4 regions of the Serratia sp. Nf2 genome follow, and region 2 is predicted to be linked to each of the others. Evidence: predicted binding sites of a transcription regulator. Region 2 holds the regulator's gene; each other region holds the start of a gene.
The links. Region 2 encodes CRP, which controls carbon source genes, mostly activating them, when cyclic AMP is high. Its sites were predicted from a motif close to ATGTGANNNNNNTCACAT; they were not measured.
Positions count from the first base shown of each region.

Region 1 (4,771 bases), on a different contig from region 2:
AACCGGAGATCAGCATCATCTGCTTTTGCCGTTCCGCCGGGCGCATGCGCTTGCTGCGCACCCGTTTGCCGAGCACGTCCCAGCTGTATTTAAGCGCGTGATTGATGCCGGTTTCATTAATGTCTTTGATGCGAACCGGCAAACCGCCGCGCGTGGCGGTGACGCAGGCGATCCCGCCGCCCATCAGACCGCCACCGAGAATGCCGACGCGATGCAGGGCATGCGGCTTGGCATTACCGCCCCGCTCTTTTTTCAGCGCGGTGGAGGCGAAGAACAGGCTGCGCAGCGCCGCCGACTGCGGCGTCATCGCCAGTTCGCCAAAGGCGCGCGCTTCGGCCTCATAGCCACTGGCGCTGCCGTGATCCAACCCGGTGCGCACCACCTGAATGATGCGCTCCGCCGCCGGGTAGTTGCCGTGGGTTTTCGCCAACGTTTTCTTGCGCACGATGCTGAACAGCAGACTTCTGCCCAGCGGGCCGTTGAGCAGGCGATCCTGCCACGGCAGCTCGCGCTGATGCTTCCAGCCTTGTTTCACCCGCTCGATGGCGGTCTGCAACAGGATCGACTGCGGCACGGCGTCGTCCACCAGCCCCATGCGCAGCGCCTGGCGGGCGCGAATGTGCTTGCCGGTCAGGATCATGTCCAGCGCCTTGGCGGCGCCGATCAGGCGCGGCAAGCGCTGCGTACCGCCGGAGCCCGGCAGCAGGCCCAGCTGCACTTCCGGCAGACCGAGTGCGGTTTTGTCATCCAATGAACAGACGCGGCCGTGGCAGGCCAGCGCCAATTCCAGGCCGCCGCCCAGGCAGGCGCCGTGAATGGCAGCCACCACCGGCACCGGGAAGGCGGCGATCTGCGCCAGCGTGCTCTGCCCTTTCTTGGCCAGCGTTTCCGCCTCTTTGGCGCTGGTGCAGGCGGCAATCATAGTGATGTCGGCGCCGGCGATAAACGAGTCCGGCTTGCCGGAAACGATCACCAGCCCTTCCAGCGCGGTATGCTGCTGCGCCCGGATCAGCACATCGTTCACCTGTTCGACGAACTCGGCCTTGAGCGTATTGACCTTATCGCCCGGCACATCGATGGTGATCACGCCGATGTTGTCGGGGCGAATCGTCAGCTGAAAGGCCGACGGTTTGGCGCGCTGTTCATGCAATGCGTTTTCAAAGCTCATCATTCCACCTCCACGATCATCGCGGCCCCTAATCCGCCGGCGGCGCAGGCGGTGGTCAGGCCCAGCCCGCCGCCGCGGCGTTTCAGCTCACGCAGCGTCTGGGTGATCATGCGCGCGCCGGTGGCGGCGAACGGATGGCCATAGGCGATGGAACCGCCCAAGACGTTGAATTTGTCCATGTCCACCTCGCCGATCGCCTGGCTGCGGCCAAGCTTCTCGCGGGCGAACTCTTCGCTGGCGAACATCTTCAGGTTGGCCAGCGTTTGCGCGGCGAAAGCTTCATGCATGTCGATGAGCGTCAGATCGGCCAGACCGATGCCGGCGCGATCCAGCGCCAGCGGCGTGGCGTAGGAAGGCCCCAGCAGCATGTCCTCCCACACGTCAATAGCGGCGAAAGCGAAGCTGCGCAAATAGCCCAGCGGCTGCAACCCCAGTTCTTTGGCGCGCGATTCGCTCATCATCAATACCGCCGCCGCACCGTCGGTCAGCGGCGTGCTGTTGGCCGCGGTGACGCTGCCATGCTTGCGATCGAACGCCGGTTTCAGCTTGGCGTAGGAGGCCAGGCTGGAATCTTTACGGATGTTGTTGTCTTCAGAAAGCTGCGCGCGGTAAGGCGGCACATAGGCGGTCATCACCTCATCGCGCAGCCACCCCTGCTGCCAGGCCTTGGCCGCCAGCTCGTGGGAACGGTGCGCCAGCGCATCCTGCGCCTCGCGGGTGATGCCGTGGCTCTTCGCCATCTGCTCGGCGGTATCGCCCATGCGCAGGCCGGTGGAATACTCCGCCACCGCCGGCGGCACCGGCATCAGATCGCGGAATTTCAGCCGGCTGAACAGCTTGAGACGCTGCGACAGCGTGCGCGCCTTGTTGACGTCCACCAACGTGCGCGCCAACGCTTTGCTGACGCCGATCGGCAAGACGGAAGAAGAGTCCGCCCCGCCGGCAATGCCGATACTGATGCTGCCGGCCATGATGCTCTCCGCCACGTTGGCAATCGCCTGGAAGCTGGTGGCGCAGGCGCGCGACACGCTGTAGGCGTCGGTATGGACGCTCATGCCAGTACCGAGCACGATTTCACGCGCGATGTTCGGTGCTTCGGGCATTTGCACCACCTGGCCGAACACCAGCTGTTCGATAAGCTGCGGATCGATGCCGCTGCGCGCCAACAGCTCACTCACCGCCGTTTTCCCTAAATCCACCGCCGGAATGCCGTGATAGGCAGTCGCCTGTTTGGCAAAGGGGGTACGCAGTCCATCCACAATCGCAATGCGGTCACCATGACGGGTCACCAAAGGCAGTGCCTTACTCATAAATGCTCCTGAAGAAAATAACGTCAGCGCAATGGGCAGAAAGAGGTCTGACCTGATGAGGTCATTGTTAACCAAACGGTTACATTTGGCAAACCGGCAGAGATCAAAACTGCGAGCAGGCGCACTTTCTATCGGGGGGGGGTGGGGAAAGCAATCCCCGGCGCGCAGCAGGCGGCACCGGGGGGTAAAGCGAGGATTAACGCAGGCCGAGCTGGAAGATCAGGGTTTCCGCCTGGCAGGCGAAGGTGAAATCGGCCTCCAACTGCACGCCGCCGTCAACCGGTTTAATGCTACTGCTGATGTCACAAGGGTCGGATTCTACCGCGCGCGCCTTTTCGCTCAGTGCGGCCAGCATCGCCTCCGCATCTTGTTGATTGCTGAACACCTGGCTGTAGGACGCGGTGCAATCGGTGTTATCCATCACGGTGCCGACATCCACACAGCAACACGCGGCGGTTTCCTGGGCGCTGCATTTATTAATTGCATCTGACATGATTGGTTCTCCTCAAGGGCCTCGGTTATCAGCCCAAATTGCCGTTTTACTCACCGGCACAAAGCCACAAAATTCTGCGGTTATTTTACGCTTCCACGCCGTCAATCACTAGCACTTACTTTTACTGGGTGTTTTAAGTGATGGAAATCACAAATAAAAATGAGCGTCTGCTAAGGAATGGTAAGAATTTTGTTATTTACCGCTGGCTTTTTGTTAAGCAGATCTCTTTTTTGATATCAGATTGTAAATATTTCAAAAACAAACTTGCAACATTTTCACAGGTCAGACCTATACTTCAGCCACTGGTCTGATTTGTCTGAACGATAACGGACCCTACAATCCCGCGCTCCTTGTTACCTCGTGTAACAATAGTTTAAATAATAAACACATAATGAGGTTTTGGTCATGAGCCAGAAAAACCTATTGACTAAATCAGCTCTCGCAGCTGCAGTGGCAATTATTTCTTCAAACGTGTCTGCCGCAGGATTCCAGCTGAATGAGTTCTCATCAGCTGGTTTAGGACGTTCGTATTCTGGCGAAGGCGCCATGGCGGATACGGCGGCCTCGGCGAGCCGCAACCCGGCATTGTTGATGATGTATACCCGCCCGGAACTCTCCATCGGCGCAGTCTTCATCGACCCAGACGTTGACATCACCGGTAAATCGCCTTCCGGTGCCAGCCTGGACTCAAAAAATATCGCCCCTGTCGCCTGGGTGCCGAACCTGCATTATGTTCACCCGATTAACGATCAGTTCGCCGTAGGCGGCTCGGTCACCAGCAACTACGGTCTGGCGACCGAATTCAACGACGGCTATACCGCCGGCGCTTACGGCGGCAAGACCGATCTGACTACCGTTAACCTCAACCTGAGCGGCGCCTACCGTCTGAACCAACACTTCAGCTTCGGTCTGGGCTTCGATGCGGTGTACGCCAAAGCCAAACTGGAACGCTACGCCGGTGAATTGCCGAAGCTGATCGCAGGTTCTGGCCAATTACCGCCGCAGCTAGCCGGCCCGGTATCACAGATCCCGGCTGATACCCAAATTTCGCATCTGAAAGGCGATAAATGGGGTTACGGCTGGAACGCCGGCATCCTGTACGAAGTGGACGAAAATAACCGCTACGGTTTCACCTATCGCTCCGAAGTCAAAATCAAGTTTGACGGCGATTACAAAAGCAGCCTGCCATCGGCCTATAACCCAATTCTGGGTTCCCTCGGCCTGCCTTTGGGCACCAACGGCAGCACCATCCCCGGCTCTCTGGATCTGAACCTGCCAGAGATGTGGGAACTGTCCGGCTACAACAAAGTTGCGCCGCAGTGGGCCATCCACTACAGCCTGGCGTACACCAGCTGGAGCCAGTTCCAGGAGCTGAGAGCTACCGGCAACAACGGCCAGACGCTGTTCGAAAAGCATGAAGGCTTCAAAGACGCTTACCGCATCGCGCTGGGTACCACCTACTTCTACGACGACAACTGGACCTTCCGCGGCGGTGTCGCCTTCGATGACAGCCCGGTGCCGGCACAGAACCGTTCCATCTCCATTCCGGATCAGGATCGCTTCTGGATCAGCGCAGGTACCTCTTACGCGTTCAACAAAGACGCGTCGGTTGACGTCGGCATTTCCTACATGCACGGCCAGAAAGTCACCATCAAAGAAGGCCCTTACACCTTTAACTCTGAAGGTAAAGCCTGGCTGTACGGCGCCAACTTCAACTACCGCTTCTAATCTCGCTTGAGAAAGAAGCCAAAGCGCCCCGTGGGGCGCTTTTTTTTGCCCGTCGCTTGCCGCCGACATAAA
Region 1 is NZ_PYTW01000008.1:115,262-120,032, reverse strand. Features, by position in the region: gene fadJ (fatty acid oxidation complex subunit alpha FadJ) at 1-1,168, opposite strand, end outside; gene fadI (acetyl-CoA C-acyltransferase FadI) at 1,168-2,478, opposite strand; gene C9411_RS17925 (YfcZ/YiiS family protein) at 2,675-2,971, opposite strand; gene fadL (long-chain fatty acid transporter FadL) at 3,377-4,699, shown strand.
Region 1: the regulator CRP is predicted to act here: its motif matches at 3,107-3,124, upstream of C9411_RS17925 (YfcZ/YiiS family protein).

Region 2 (4,771 bases):
CACCGACAGCCCGTAGTTCTTGCGCGAAACCAGGTAGGCCAGCAGCGTGATCACCAACATGATGCTCAGCGTTTCGCCTTCCGGCAACTGCAGCTGCAGCAGCCCGGCCGCCAGCAATAGCCCGGCAATCGTGCCCAGCGCACGGTGCTGAATGCGCACCCGGGTGGCGTTATACCCGTTTTGGCTTACCAGCATGATGGTGAGCAGGATCCAGTAAGGCTTCGGCAGGTTAAACACCGCGCCCAGACTGCTGCCGATCGCCAGCGTCACGCCCAGCCGTGCGGCGTTGCGCAGGGCGGTGGATTTGAACGACAGGTAGCTGGCCAGCGCCGGCCAAAACGGCAGGCGGTGTTGGCCGGGCATCAGATCGCGGCGGTACAACGGATGCTGGGTACGCAGCAGGCGGGCGATGCGGCTGAAGTGGTAATAACAAAACTGGCCGACCGGGTTATCGGGATGCTGCGCCGCCATTTTTTCCAGCGCCGCCAGCTCGTGGGTCATGGAGAAGCGCTTCGAATGTTGATGGTAGAGAATATCGTGCGCCACCACGCGCAGCCGGCCGGCGATCACCTGAGCATTGCGGCGAATGATCGCTTCGGCCTGGCTCTGCTCCACCAGCTTTTGCACCTCTTCCGGCAGATGCAGGCTGACGGTGATGTGCTCCTGCAGATCCATCGCCACCTGAAAGGCGCGCTGCAGGCGCTTTTGCTCGAGGTTGTTGGCGTGCGGCAGGAAATTAAGCTGTTGGTACAAAAGGCTGATCAGATCCATCACCTTTTGCTGGCGCACCAGCAGCGGCGGCAGCGCGGTTTGCGGATCAATATGCTGGGTCAGCAGCGAGTATTTGGCTTCGAAATAGTCCGCCAGTTCCAGGTAGAGCTGGCTGAGCGTCTCGCGCATCGGCTGCTCTTTCCACAGCTTGAACCAGAACCAAGTGAATAAGCCGTACCAGGCGGTGCCGATGGCGTACAGCAGCGGCGCCTGCCAGAGAGGCACCGTACCGGCCGTGCTGAGGGCGAAGATGGCGGCCACCAGCGCCGCCGGCAACAGCCGGGCGTGCAGCGGGCTGATTTCACCGGTGACGCCGAGCAGCAGTGCCAGGCCCAGCATCAGCGCCGGCAGCGGCACGTGCCACAACATGGCCTGTTGCAGCAGCACGCTGCTGAAGGCGAACAGCGAACCGCCGACGATCAGACGTTTAAAGAAGCGCTTATGCGGTGTGTCCAGACCGGCGATATTGCAGCAGGCGGGCACCAGAGAGAACATCAGGCCGAGCTGTAGCTGGCCTATCAGCAGGCCGAACAGCACCGGCAGGCACAACACCAGCGTTTGTCGCAGTGCGTAGTTGATTTCCGGGTGGTAGATCAGGCGGCGCCACATGGCAGAAAGCAGACAAAAAAACGGCGCAGATTGCGCCGTTTCTTCAGGGATTAACGGGTGCCGTAGACGACAATGGTTTTGCCGTGGGCGGAAATCAGGTTTTGATCTTCCAGCATTTTCAGAATACGGCCAACGGTTTCACGCGAGCAGCCGACGATCTGGCCGATCTCCTGACGGGTGATCTTGATCTGCATGCCGTCCGGGTGAGTCATGGCGTCGGGTTGCTTCGCCAGATTCAGCAGGGTTTGCGCGATGCGGCCGGTCACGTCCAGGAAGGCGAGGTTGCCCACTTTTTCGGAAGTGACCTGCAGGCGGCTTGCCATTTGGGCGGACAGACGCATCAGGATGTCCGGGTTCACCTGGATCAGCTGACGGAATTTCTTGTAGGAAATTTCGGCCACTTCACAGGCGGTTTTCGCGCGAACCCAGGCGCTGCGCTCCTGGCCTTCTTCGAACAATCCGAGCTCGCCGATGAAATCCCCCTGGTTGAGGTAGGACAGGATCATCTCTTTACCTTCTTCATCCTTGATCAGCACCGCGACGGAGCCTTTCACGATGTAGTAAAGCGTTTCGGCCTTTTCACCTTGGTGAATCAGCGTACTCTTCGATGGATATTTGTGGATATGGCAATGAGACAGGAACCATTCGAGAGTAGGGTCTGTTTGCGGTTTGCCGAGAACCATTCGCTGTTATCCTCTGTTGTTATCGCTGCCTTGTGTCACAGGGGTCAGAGTTCCCTGTAAAACCCGCCTGTAGCCGCAGTCATGAGCGAGGGCTACCGGCAAGTTTTGAGGCGTGTCATAAAAATACGCTGTCGCTCTAGCATATTAACTTGCCGTAAGCGCTGCAAGCTACATTCTGTTAACATACCGGTAAAGGAGCCTTTCTCTGGGCGTTTCCCTGAAATTCAGTGTCCCGGAAAGATTTATTGCGGCTCTGTTTGTAGCACAGAGTAAGGCGGGTGTCTCGTGTTGTCTCGCTTCAGCATGATTAGCATCAGGTTACGTTGCCTGTTTCTATGCGAAAGCGTACCCTGATTTTAAGAAATTAACCGGAGTGACCAGAATGCAGGCAAGAGTTAAATGGGTGGAAGGGTTAACGTTTTTGGGTGAATCGGCCTCCGGCCACCAGGTGCTGATGGATGGCAACGCCGGCGATAAAGCGCCCAGCCCGATGGAGATGGTGCTGATGTCGGTGGGCGGCTGCAGCGCGATCGACGTGGTGTCCATCCTGCAAAAAGGGCGCAACGACGTGCGCGACTGTGAGGTGAAGCTGACCTCCGAGCGCCGTGAAGAAGCCCCGCGGTTGTTCACCCATATCAACCTGCATTTCATCGTTACCGGCCAGGACCTGACCGACAAGATCGTCGAGCGTGCGGTGAACCTGTCGGCAGAGAAATACTGCTCGGTGGCGTTGATGCTTAACAAGGCCGCCACGGTGACCCACAGTTTCGAGATCCGCCACCCGGCGTAATCGAGACGGAGCGCGGCCCGGCGCCGCGCTCAACGCGTTTATTCGATCTTCTTGCCTTCCAGCAGCCGCTGCACCAGCGGCGCCATGATCAGTTCCATCGCCAGCCCCATCTTGCCACCCGGCACCACTAACGTATTGATGTGCGAGATAAACGAGCCCTGCAGCATCGCCAGCAAATAGGGGAAGTCAATTTGATCCAGCCCGCGGAAGTGGATCACGACGAAGCTTTCGTCCAGTGAGGGAATCGCCTTGGCGGCGAACGGGTTGGAGGTGTCCACCGTCGGCACGCGCTGGAAGTTGATGTGGGTGCGCGAGAACTGCGGCGTGATGTAGTTGATGTAATCTTCCATCGAACGCACCACCGAGTCCATCACCGCTTCGCGAGAGTGACCGCGCTCGCCGGTATCGCGGATCAGTTTCTGGATCCACTCCAGGTTGACGATCGGTACCACGCCGACCAGCAGATCGACGTGGTTTGCCACGTCGTGGTGCTCGGTGACCACGCCGCCGTGCAGCCCCTCGTAAAACAGCACGTCGGTCGGCGCCGGCAGCGGTTCCCACGGGGTGAAGGTACCCGGCACCTGATTGTAGGGCACCGCTTCGTCGTAGGTGTGCAGATACTTGCGCGAACGGCCGGTGCCGTTCTTGCCGTAGTCGATAAAGCTCTGCTGCAGCAGGCCGAAGTCGTTGGCCTCGGGGCCGAAATAGCTGATGTGTCTGCCCAGATCGCGCGCCTTGCGGATCGCCGCGTCCATTTCCGGCCGGGTGTAGCGGTGGAAGCTGTCACCCTCCAACTCGGCGGCGCGAATGTTGAGCTGTTGGAATATTTTGCGGAACGCCACGCTGGTGGTGGTGGTACCGGCGCCGCTGGAACCGGTCACCGCGATAACGGGATGTTTGGCAGACATGGTGGTTGTCACTCCGTGTTGAATGCGCCGGGGTCAGGGGATTATTGTGGCTCTTGTTGACGCTCTCTATGTCAGGAAAAAATGGCGCGCGCTGGTTTGCAATGCCCCATTGTTACCTGATTTTTTCCGTCAGTCATAGAACCGATCGCCACTAAATTTCTTCCTGCCCGGCGCGGAACTGGCCGCGCGGCATGATGTTGACGCTCTCGTGCAGTTCCGACCACACCAGCACCACTTCGCCGTTTTTCAGCTGGCGGCGCACGTCCTCCACCTTCTGTTCCAGCGAGCGTTCGTGCTCGCCGTAATCGGTGCCTTCGCGCAGCACAAAGGATTCGATCAGGCTGTTCAGGGTGTCGGTTGCCAGTTCTTGCCAGGGAATGATCACGTCGGGATGTCCAGATAAGGGGAAAGCCAGGCCGGAATGCGATGCTCCAGCCACATGTGCGGTTTTTTCAGCGTGCCGCCGACAAAGCCGACGTGGCCGCCGAACTCGGTCAACTGATATTCAATATTGCGCGGCAGGCCGGCGACGTCGGGGATCACCTCATGGGTCATGAAGGGATCGTCCTTCGCATGGATGATCAGCAGCGGCGTCTGGACAGCCGGCAACAGCGGCAGGGCGCTGCAGCGGCGATAATAGTCGATAGCGTCGCTGAAGCCGTGAATGCGTGAGGTGATGGCGTCGTCGAATTCGCGGATGCGTCGCAAGCCGTTCAGCTGTGACAGCTTGAGCGGCAGAGTGTCCGGGTAGTGCAACAGCTTACGGGTGGCGTTTTGTTTCAGCTGCCCCAGCAGGTAGCGCTGATAAACGCGGGAGAAGCCTTGCTCCATGCGGTAGGCGCAAGGCTCCAGCATCAGCGGCGCCGAGACCACCACTGCCGCCTGCAGCAAGCTGTCGGCGCCTTGCTGCGCCAGATAGCAGGCCAGCATGTTGCCGCCGAGCGAAACGCCTACCGCCGCGGTCGGCACCTCGCCGTAGCGGTCACGTAGCCAGCGCAGGAAGAAGCGCG
Region 2 is NZ_PYTW01000012.1:21,734-26,504, reverse strand. Features, by position in the region: gene C9411_RS22465 (YccS/YhfK family putative transporter) at 1-1,380, opposite strand, end outside; gene crp (cAMP-activated global transcriptional regulator CRP) at 1,431-2,063, opposite strand; gene C9411_RS22455 (OsmC family protein) at 2,446-2,853, shown strand; gene C9411_RS22450 (phosphoribulokinase) at 2,892-3,761, opposite strand; gene C9411_RS22445 (YheU family protein) at 3,913-4,146, opposite strand; gene C9411_RS22440 (hydrolase) at 4,143-4,771, opposite strand, start outside.

Region 3 (4,771 bases), on a different contig from region 2:
GTAGGCGGCGTGCTTGTCGGCGTCGAAGCCGTAGCGCTTGATCAACACCGCGCCGCTCTCTTCCATCGCCCCTTTCACTACGCGGCGGATCGCCGGGTCGAGAATGGCGTCGCGAATGGTTTGCAGCCCGGCCTGTTGGCCGAGGTAGGCGGTGATGGCGTGGCCGGTATTGAGGGTGAACAGCTTGCGCTCGACGAACGCCATCAGGTTATCGGTCAGCTCCATGCCGGCGATCGCCGGAGGCTGGCCTTTGAACTGGGTCTGATCGACGATCCATTCGCTAAAGGTTTCCACCGTCACTTCCAACGGGTCGTTACTGTCCGCCGGCGGCACGATGCGGTCGACCGCCGAATCGACGAAGCCGACGTGCTGCTCAACCCATGCCTGCTCGTCCTGCGGCAGCGCGGCGAACACATGCTGTTTCAGCTGGCTGGTGCCGCGCACCATGTTCTCGCAGGCGATGATGTTCAGCGGCTGCACATTGCCCTGCTGATGACGCAGCACCAGCCCTTTAGCGATCGTGCCGGCGATTTTGGCGAGAATTTGCGGGCCAACGGCGGTGGTCACCAGATCCGCCTCGGCGATCAGCGCCACCGCCGCCTCGCTGCCGCTGTTGACGGCGCTGACGTTGTTGACGCTCTCCACGCGTTCTTGCTCACCCACCACGTGCACCGCGTAGCTTTTACGGCTGTTCAGCAAATCCAGCACCGTTTGATTGACGTCGGCGAAGGTCAGCGCAGCCCCTGCGTCCGCCAGCAACTTGCCGATAAAACCGCGGCCGATGTTCCCTGCGCCAAAATGTAATACTTTCATAACTCTACCTTCTTAATGTCGAAGGGTGCAGCAAGCTGCACCCTTTAAAATGATTCTGTTATCCGGCTTTTTTGCCGCCGAGCAGGTCCAGCACTTCCTGGACGCTGGTGGTATTCGCCAGCCGCTCAATCACGCTCTCGTCATCCAGCGCGTTGGTCAGGCTGGTGATCACCTGAATATGCTCGTTGTTGCGCGCGGCGATGCCGATCACCAGGCGGGCCACTTCATCCTCTTCCTCGCCGAAGCGCACGCCCTGCGGGTACTGGCAGAACACCACGCCGGTGCGCAGCACCCGGTCTTTGGCCTCGATAGTGCCGTGCGGCACGGCGATAGACTCGCCCAGGTAGGTGGAGGTGAGTTTCTCGCGCTCCAGCATCGCCGGCACGTATTCCGCCTCGACGTAGCCGCCTTTCACCAGCTGCTCGCCGGCGAAGCGGATCGCCTGCTCTTTGTCGCTGGCCTGCAGGTTGAGGAACACGTTGCTCTCACTCAGCTTGAACAGGTTAGGCTCACAGGCTTCGAAACTGTCGTCCAGCGCGCCCAGCACCTTCTGTTGGTTGTCGCTGGTTTTGTTGGCCGCCAGCAAACGGTCGACCAGATCGCTGTACAGCTTGCTGTCGAGGAAGTTGGTCAGCGAGATGTGCTGGGCCTGCGGCGCGTGGCGCATCGCGCGCTCGGTCAGATCGCGGTGGGTGATCACCAGATCCACGTCGTCCGGCAGGCTGTTGATGGCGCTGTTGGTCACCGAGATGTTCTTCAGCCCGGCGTCGGCCACTTTCTTGCGCAGCACCCCCGCGCCCATGGCGCTGGAGCCCATGCCCGCGTCACAGGCGACGATGATTTTGCGCACGGTGCTCAGATCGCCATCGACCGATGCCGGCGCCGCTGCGCCGCCTTTGGACTGCGATTTCATCTCTTGCATGCGACGGGTTGCGGCTTCCAGATCGTCATCCTCTTTCACCTTGGAGGTTTTCAGCAGGAAAGCGGACACCACGAAGGAGACGGCAAAGGCTGCGCACACCGCCGCAATGTTGGCGAAGTAGGCGCCTTTCGGCGTCATCGCCAGCACCGCCAGGATCGAACCCGGAGAAGCCGGAGAAACCAGGCCGCCGTTCAGCATCGTCAGGGTGAAGACGCCGGTCATGCCGCCCAGGATCACCGCCAGCAGCAGGCGTGGATTCATCAGCACGTAAGGGAAGTAGATTTCGTGGATGCCGCCCAGGAAGTGAATGATTGCCGCACCGCCGGCGGATTGCTTGGCGCTGCCGCGGCCAAAGAACATGTAGGCCATCAGCACGCCCATGCCCGGGCCTGGGTTGGCTTCGATCAGGAAGAACACCGACTTGCCGGCTTCCGTGGCCTGCTGGATACCCAGCGGCGAGAAGATGCCGTGGTTGATGGCGTTGTTCAGGAACAGGATTTTCGCCGGCTCAACGAAGATGGACGCCAGTGGCAGCAGGTTGTTCGTCACCATGACGTGTACGCCCGCCGCCAGCAGCTTGGAGAGCACCTCCACCAGCGGCCCGATGCCGAGGAAGGCCAGGATCGCCAGCAGCATGCCGATGATGCCGGCGGAGAAGTTGTTCACCAGCATTTCAAAGCCGCTTTTGATCTTGCCGTCTACCCAGCGGTCAAAGTGCTTGATAGCCCAGCCGCCCAACGGGCCGGCGATCATCGCGCCGAGGAACATCGGCATGTCGGCGCCGACGATGACGCCCATGGTGGTAATGGCGCCGACCACGCCGCCGCGATCGCCGCCCACCAGCCGCCCACCGGTATAACCGATCAGCAGCGGCAGCAGGTAGGTGATCATCGGGCCGACCAGCTTGGCTAAGGTTTCATTCGGTAGCCAGCCGGTTGGAATGAATAGCGCGGTGATAATCCCCCAGGCGATAAAGGCGCCGATGTTGGGCATCACCATGTTGCTCAGGAAGCGGCCAAAGTTTTGCACTTTAACCTTGATGTCTGGTGAAAACATAAAACACACCCCTATTGTTACGCGCTGACAATAGAGCGCGTGATTATTGTTGTGACGATCCAGCCGTGTTGCCGCTGTATGCGAAACGGACTCTATCACGCTGTTTTTGTCACGCGAACTTCACGAATTTTTTGTGATACAAATCACACACAACACCCCAACAAACCACCCTTTATAGTGATTAAGATCACATTTATGGCGTGTAAAAAAAGCACAGTGAGAAAAAAACCGCCTCAAAACCCACAATAACGTGACAAACATCACAATTTTAACTTGGTGGTTTATTTTTAAATTGTGATAAACATCACAATTTATTTTTGGCTGCAGCGCCCGATCGCGGCGCTCTGTTTGATCTTCCCTGTGAGCACTCATCCCGCCGGGAACTAGCGAAGTGATGAATGAAAGAAAACTACATTGCCGAATGAATGGATTAATTGAAGTGTAGTACAGAAGCCTGAGCAATAAACCAGCAAGCTATTGGAAACGCTGAGGGGAAATAAAACAGGCCGGCAATGCCGGCCTGCTGCGTGCGTGGAGGCGTTATTGCGTCACGCTTTGAATGGTTTTCTGCGCGTTTACCAGGTTCTGCTGTTTGGCCACCAGATTCGACATCATGGTGTTGTACTGCGCCACCTGCTGCGCGGTGCGGAACTGCACGCCGTTGTTGTTGAAGCTGACCTGATTGCCCTGGCTCTGCAGGAAATCGCCGACCTGCACCAGATCCTGCACGAAGCTGGCAGTGGTCGGGATCGCCGGCATCAAGGCGTTGGCCGGTGCGGTAACGATCTTGTCGTAGGCCTGGTTGTACACCGCTTTCAGATCGTCGGGCTGCTTCAGCGCCGCGTGGGCAGTATCCGCCTGCGATTTGGCGGACTGGATCTGCTGGCCCAGCAGGTTCAACGCCCCAACCGATTGCTGCAGCGCGTCGCGTTTGTTCAGGTAGTCCTGCGCGGTGCGGATCTGATTAATCTGATCCAGCGCCGGGGTCAGGCTGGCGCCGACCGATTTGGACAGCTGCTGAGAAAAACCGACCAAAATCGCGTAGTCACCGGCATAGTTGCCGAACTTCTGCTTCTGATCTTCGCTCAGCGTGGGGATGTTCGCCCCGCTGCGCATCACGGTATTCTGTAAGTAATCGATAAATGCTTTGCGCTGTTCCGGCTCTTTATCGCCGCAGGCGGTCAATTGCATGACCACCAACAATGCCAATACCGGTGCCAACCAACGCGCGAAACCTCTGCTCTGGATCCCTACCGCCATGTGACATAACTCCTGTTATAAACCTGCTTTTTCATTGGACTCCGCCCCTTTTTCCGCACTCCGTGCGCCTATAAGAATAGATCAACTGGCGGCGTTCCGATACGCGATTCCGCTTGCGATGAGCATTGCCCCGGCCGGATGCGGTTGAAAATCGTGCGCAAAACGCACTGAGGTTCATTGCCGTCGGCGACCGGACGCTTCAATTTCCCCAAGTCGCCCCCCAAGTCGCCCCCCAAGTCGCCAGGCGACCTTGCCTTCGCACCCAGGAAACGGAAATAAAAAAAGGCGCCCGCAGGCGCCTTTTCACAGCGGTTAATCGCTTACTGCAGCACGGAGATATCCGCCACCTGCAGGAACAGTTCGCGCAGCTTGCTCAGCAGCGTCAGACGGTTCACGCGCACTTCCGCATCGTCCGCCATCACCATTACGTTATCGAAGAACGCATCCACCGGCTCGCGCAGCGCAGCCAGCTCCACCAGCGCTTCCTGGTAGTTGCCCGCCGCGAAGTACGGCTGCAGCTTGTCGCGTAGCACCACCAGGTGAGTCGCCAGCTGAATTTCCGCTGCGTCCTTCAGCACCGAGGCGCGCACGCTGTCGTTCAGCGTTTCGGTTGACTTGGCCAGAATGTTGGAGACGCGTTTGTTGGCCGCAGCCAGCGCCGCCGCCGCTTCCAGCGTACGGAAGTGAGACACCGCCTTGACGCGCGCGTCGAAGTCGGCC
Region 3 is NZ_PYTW01000007.1:216,537-221,307, forward strand. Features, by position in the region: gene C9411_RS16910 (mannitol-1-phosphate 5-dehydrogenase) at 1-813, opposite strand, end outside; gene C9411_RS16915 (PTS mannitol transporter subunit IICBA) at 872-2,791, opposite strand; gene C9411_RS16920 (DUF3053 domain-containing protein) at 3,332-4,051, opposite strand; gene glyS (glycine--tRNA ligase subunit beta) at 4,372-4,771, opposite strand, start outside.
Region 3: the regulator CRP is predicted to act here: its motif matches at 2,967-2,984, upstream of C9411_RS16915 (PTS mannitol transporter subunit IICBA).

Region 4 (4,771 bases), on a different contig from region 2:
AGCGGCTGAAATCCTGCTCGGTGCTGACGCCGGTCAGGTGCAGTTTGCTGATATAGGCGGCGTTGTCGTCCTCCACCTTGCGCGCCAGATAGACGAAACGCTTATGCGCGTTGCTTTGGATCAGATGCTGCACGTCCGCCAGCGGGATCTTCAGCACGTTGGCCATGCTCTGCCAGCGCTCGTTACCGGTGTCGGTCTGGGTATCGAGAATGTGTTTCGGATCCAGCACGATGTCTTTGGACGACACGCTGACCGCCAGCGCCTCGTCATTGCGATCGGTGATCATGGCGCGGTTGGTCGGCACCACCTGGGTGCGGATCGAGCGCTGGTCAGCCTGATCCGCCAGTTGCTGGTGTTCCAGCAGCTGCAGATAGCCGACCCTGAACGCCAACAGAAAAAAACAGACCAGCATGCCGGCGCAAATCCAGCCGAAACGAACTGTGGAATAGGTTTTACCGCTTTTTTTGGTCGATGGCGCCACTGTTGTGTTAACCCTGCGTTTTTATTCGGTTTATGGTGTTATTTCAGTCTACCTTGCCGGAAATGGTCAGGAGATTGCAGTTTGTAAGAAAGTAAAAACAAACCGCATCACCGTTGCACATCCGCACTGTCGTTTAACTGCGGTTTACTTTGCACCTGATCGCCGGGCTGCGGCGCGTTGGCCGGGTCAAAAATGTGGTCGAGGATCGCGCGCGCGGTCGGCCCCGCCACCACGCCGTCGCCGCCGCCGTTTTCCAGGATCAGCGCCATCGCCACCCGGGGGGTTTTGTAAGGCGCGAACAGCGTATAGAAGATGTGATCGCGCAGCCGCACCGGGATCATTTTGGCGTTGTAGGTCTGGTTTTGCTTCAGGCTGAACACCTGCGAGGTGCCGGATTTGGCGGCAATCTGATACGGCGCGGTGTGGAACAGTTTGTAACCTGTGCCGTTCGGCAAGTTGGCCATGCCGTACATGCCGTTGCGTACGATGCCCCAGTAAGGCGAGTGGGGATCGCCGATCTGCGCCGCTTGCGCTGGCGGCTGGTAGCGCGTCACCCGGTTGCCCTGCTGCAGCGAATACAGCAGGTGCGGCGTTTTCACCTGGCCGTTGTTGATCAGCGTGGTCAGCGCTTTTACCATCTGGATCGGCGTCGCCACCCAATACCCCTGGCCGATGCCTACCGAAACCGTATCCCCCTGATACCAGCCCTTTTTGTGTACCTTCAGCTTCCAGTCGCGGCTCGGCAGTACGCCGCGGTACTCTTCGTTCAGATCGATGCCGGTGGACTGGCCGTAGCCGAACTGGCTCAGCCAGTGGTGGATACGATCGATGCCCATTTCATATGCCACCTGATAAAAGAAGGTGTCGGCGGACTCCTCGATCGCTTTGGTGACGTTGAGCATGCCGTGGCCGGTTTTCAGCCAGTCGCGGTAGCGGCGCTCGGTGCCGGGCAGCGTCCAGGTCGGCGCGCCGAAAAAGGTGGTGGTGGGCGTGATCACGCCGGCGAACAGCGCCGAAACGGCCATGTAGGGCTTCACCGTCGACGCCGGCGGGTACAAGCCCTGAGTGACGCGGTTGATCAGCGGCAAATCCGGGTTGGTCAGCAGCGCCTTATAGGCCTGATAGCCGATGCCTTTGACGAAAGGATTGGGATCGTAGCTGGGGCTGGAGACCATCGCCAGGATGCCGCCGTCGCGCGGATCTTCGACCACTACCGCGGCACGCTGCCCCTTCAGCACCGATTCGATGTACTGCTGCAACGGCAGATCCAGCGTCAGGTAGATGTTTTTGCCGGCCTTCGGCGGCTGCTCCTTCAGGAGGCGGATCACGCGCCCGTGGTTATCCACCTCCACCTCCTGATAGCCGGTGGTGCCGTGCAGTTCGGACTCGTAATAGGCCTCGATCCCCTGTTTGCCGATGTTGCGGTCGGCGGCGTAGTTCTCGCTCAGCCCCGCCTTGTCCAGGCGCTTGAGATCGCTGTCGTTGATCTTCGACACATAGCCCAGCACGTGCGCCAACTGGGCGCCGTAAGGATATTCACGCTGTTGATAGGTATCGATTGTTACCCCGTCGAAACGGTATTGATTGACGGCAAAGCGCGCCACCTCGGTGTCGCTCAGCCCGGTTTTCAGCGTTACCGGCTTGTAGCGGCTGTTGTGGTGCATGTCGTCGCGAAACGCGCTGATGTCTTCCGGCGTCAGGTCGACGATTGGCGTCAGCGCCTGTAGCAGCGCCGCCATGTCGGAGATTTTGCTGGGCGTGATCTCAATACGATACAGTGTCACGTTTCGCACCAGCGGAATGCCATTGCGATCGAAGATCAGCCCGCGGCTGGGGGCGATCGGCAGCATCTTGATGTCGTTCTGATTGGAGCGCGTCTGGTAAAAGCCGTGCTGGCGGATTTGCAACCGATAGAGGTTGACGATCAGCGCGCCAAAACAAACCACCACCAGCGCCAGCGCCACGCCTGCCCGGCGGATAAATAGCCTTTCTTCCGCAGAGTGGTCGCGAATCTTTTCTTTTAACAGGGCCATGCGGTGCCGTTACCTTTTGCGTCACATTTCCCCGCAAAATCAGGGGACTGAAAAGCCGGCAAGCATAGCGTTATCGGGCGCACCGCCCCATGAAAAGGTTGCTAATGAAATAGCATAACTGTTTCAGCATATTGGAATGTTACCGTCGGCGATTTTTTCACCGCAATCCCCATTGAGCCGCCGTTCGCCCCAATGCTACAATGTGATCTTAATCACACTATTCCCGATATTCCCCCGCATTTCCCTGTCGGCGCCCTGCCGGATGCGGCTTTTTGTTACATAGGATCGAGTTCGATGAGTACCATTGCCACCGGTTTAGTCATGATGCGCTGGGAGTTGCTGAGCGCCGTGATGATGTTCTTCGCCAGCCAGTTAAACGTCGTTTGCCGTAATACCAGCCGCAACGGCATGGCATTCATGTTCAGCAGCCTGGGCCTGTTTACCGCCTGCTGGTTCGTGATGGGCCTGATGGGCATCCACCTGACCCTGGAAGCCTTCACCCAATTCTGGTCTACGGCCTGGGATCGCTACGTGGACGTGGTCAGCACCATGCCAGTCGATTGGCCTATGCCGTAACCTCGCCGCAGGGCGGCCATACCGGCCGCCCCGTCGATTATTCCGTTTCCGTTGACGGCGCCGCCGCCAGCCGCGCCATCAACGCGCCCGCCTCAATCAACAGCGCCTGCTCGCGCTCACTTAGGCAGCTCTCCATCGCCGCCAGCAGCCAAGCCTCGCGCCGGCTGCGGCTTTGCTGCAGCAGGCCCAGCCCGGCGGGCGTCAGGCGCACCCGCACCCGGCGTTTGTCTTCGGCATCCGGCGTGCGCACCAGCAGCCCATCGGCCTCCAGCTCACGCAACGCGGCCGCCAGGTTAGAGGAGCGCATGCGCTCCGATTCCGCCAGCAGCGACGGCGTCGCCTCGCCGCCGTGGCGATCGATAGCCCCCAACAGCATCAGCTGGGCCCAGGATTTTTCGTCGCTGCGCGACTCGCGCCGCATACGGCGCACCAGCGACATTAACTGCGTGCGCAGCAGCGTCACGTCTTCAGGGTGATCTTTTTTCATTGGCGTCAATCTAGCGTTCAGTTTATCCCTGCTTTCACACCGCCGGATCGCGCGGTGCCCTTCCTGGCTACCGCGCCGCTCTGGCTTAACCTAGTTACCTATGATAATATAGCTATTAATATATAGCAAAAAAGACACTGCATCGGCAGGGTTACGTTTGCTCACGCATTTGCCCCTCGCCGATTAATTTGCAGTGTTATTATTATTTTGCTTAGCAAATCCCTCCTTATTCAACGTGGTACGGTAAGCCGATGGAAGCGTGGAAAGTCAATCTGATCTCGGTCTGGCTCGGGTGTTTCTTCACCGGGCTGGCGATGAGCCAAATCCTCCCTTTTCTACCGCTGTACGTCGAACAGCTCGGCGTCAGCGATCCGCAATCCCTCAGCCTGTGGTCCGGGCTGGTGTTCAGCGGCACCTTTTTGGTCTCGGCGGTAGTCTCACCGCTGTGGGGCAGCCTGGCCGACCGCAAAGGTCGTAAGCTGATGCTGCTGCGCGCCTCGCTGGGCATGGCGATCGTCATCGCGCTGCAGGGGCTGGCCACCAACGTCTGGCAGCTGTTCGCGCTGCGCGCGCTGATGGGGCTGACATCCGGCTATATTCCCAACGCCATGGCGCTGGTCGCCTCGCAGGCGCCGCGCGATAAAAGCGGCTGGGCGCTGGGCACGCTCTCTACCGGGCAGATCTCCGGCGTGATCGCTGGGCCGCTCTTGGGCGGGCTGATGGCCGATCATCTGGGGCTGCGGGTGGTGTTTTTCGTCACCGCCGGGCTGATGTTCGTCAGCTTCCTGGTGACGCTGTTCCTGATTAAAGAACGGCGCATCACGGTGAAAAAAGCGGATCAGCTGAGCGGCAAGGCGGTGTTCCGTTCGCTGCCCTATCCAACACTGATCGTCACCCTGTTCGTTTGTACCCTGATGATCCAGCTGGCCAACTCGTCCATCAGCCCGATCCTGACGCTGTTCATCCGCGAGCTGTCCGGCGACGTCAGCAATATCGCCTTTGTCAGCGGCATGATCGCCGCCGTGCCCGGCATTGCGGCGCTGATCTCGGCACCGCGCCTCGGGCGGCTCGGCGATCGCATCGGCACCGCACGCATCCTGATCGCCGCGCTGCTGTTCACCACCGGCCTGTTCGCCGTGATGGCCTGGGTCAATACGCCGCTGCAGCTGGGCATTCTGCGCTTCCTGCTTGGCT
Region 4 is NZ_PYTW01000001.1:8,316-13,086, reverse strand. Features, by position in the region: gene C9411_RS00075 (penicillin-binding transpeptidase domain-containing protein) at 1-481, opposite strand, end outside; gene mrdA (penicillin-binding protein 2) at 589-2,514, opposite strand; gene C9411_RS00065 (YjcB family protein) at 2,809-3,090, shown strand; gene C9411_RS00060 (MarR family winged helix-turn-helix transcriptional regulator) at 3,128-3,577, opposite strand; gene C9411_RS00055 (multidrug efflux MFS transporter) at 3,829-4,771, shown strand, end outside.
Region 4: the regulator CRP is predicted to act here: its motif matches at 2,715-2,732, upstream of C9411_RS00065 (YjcB family protein).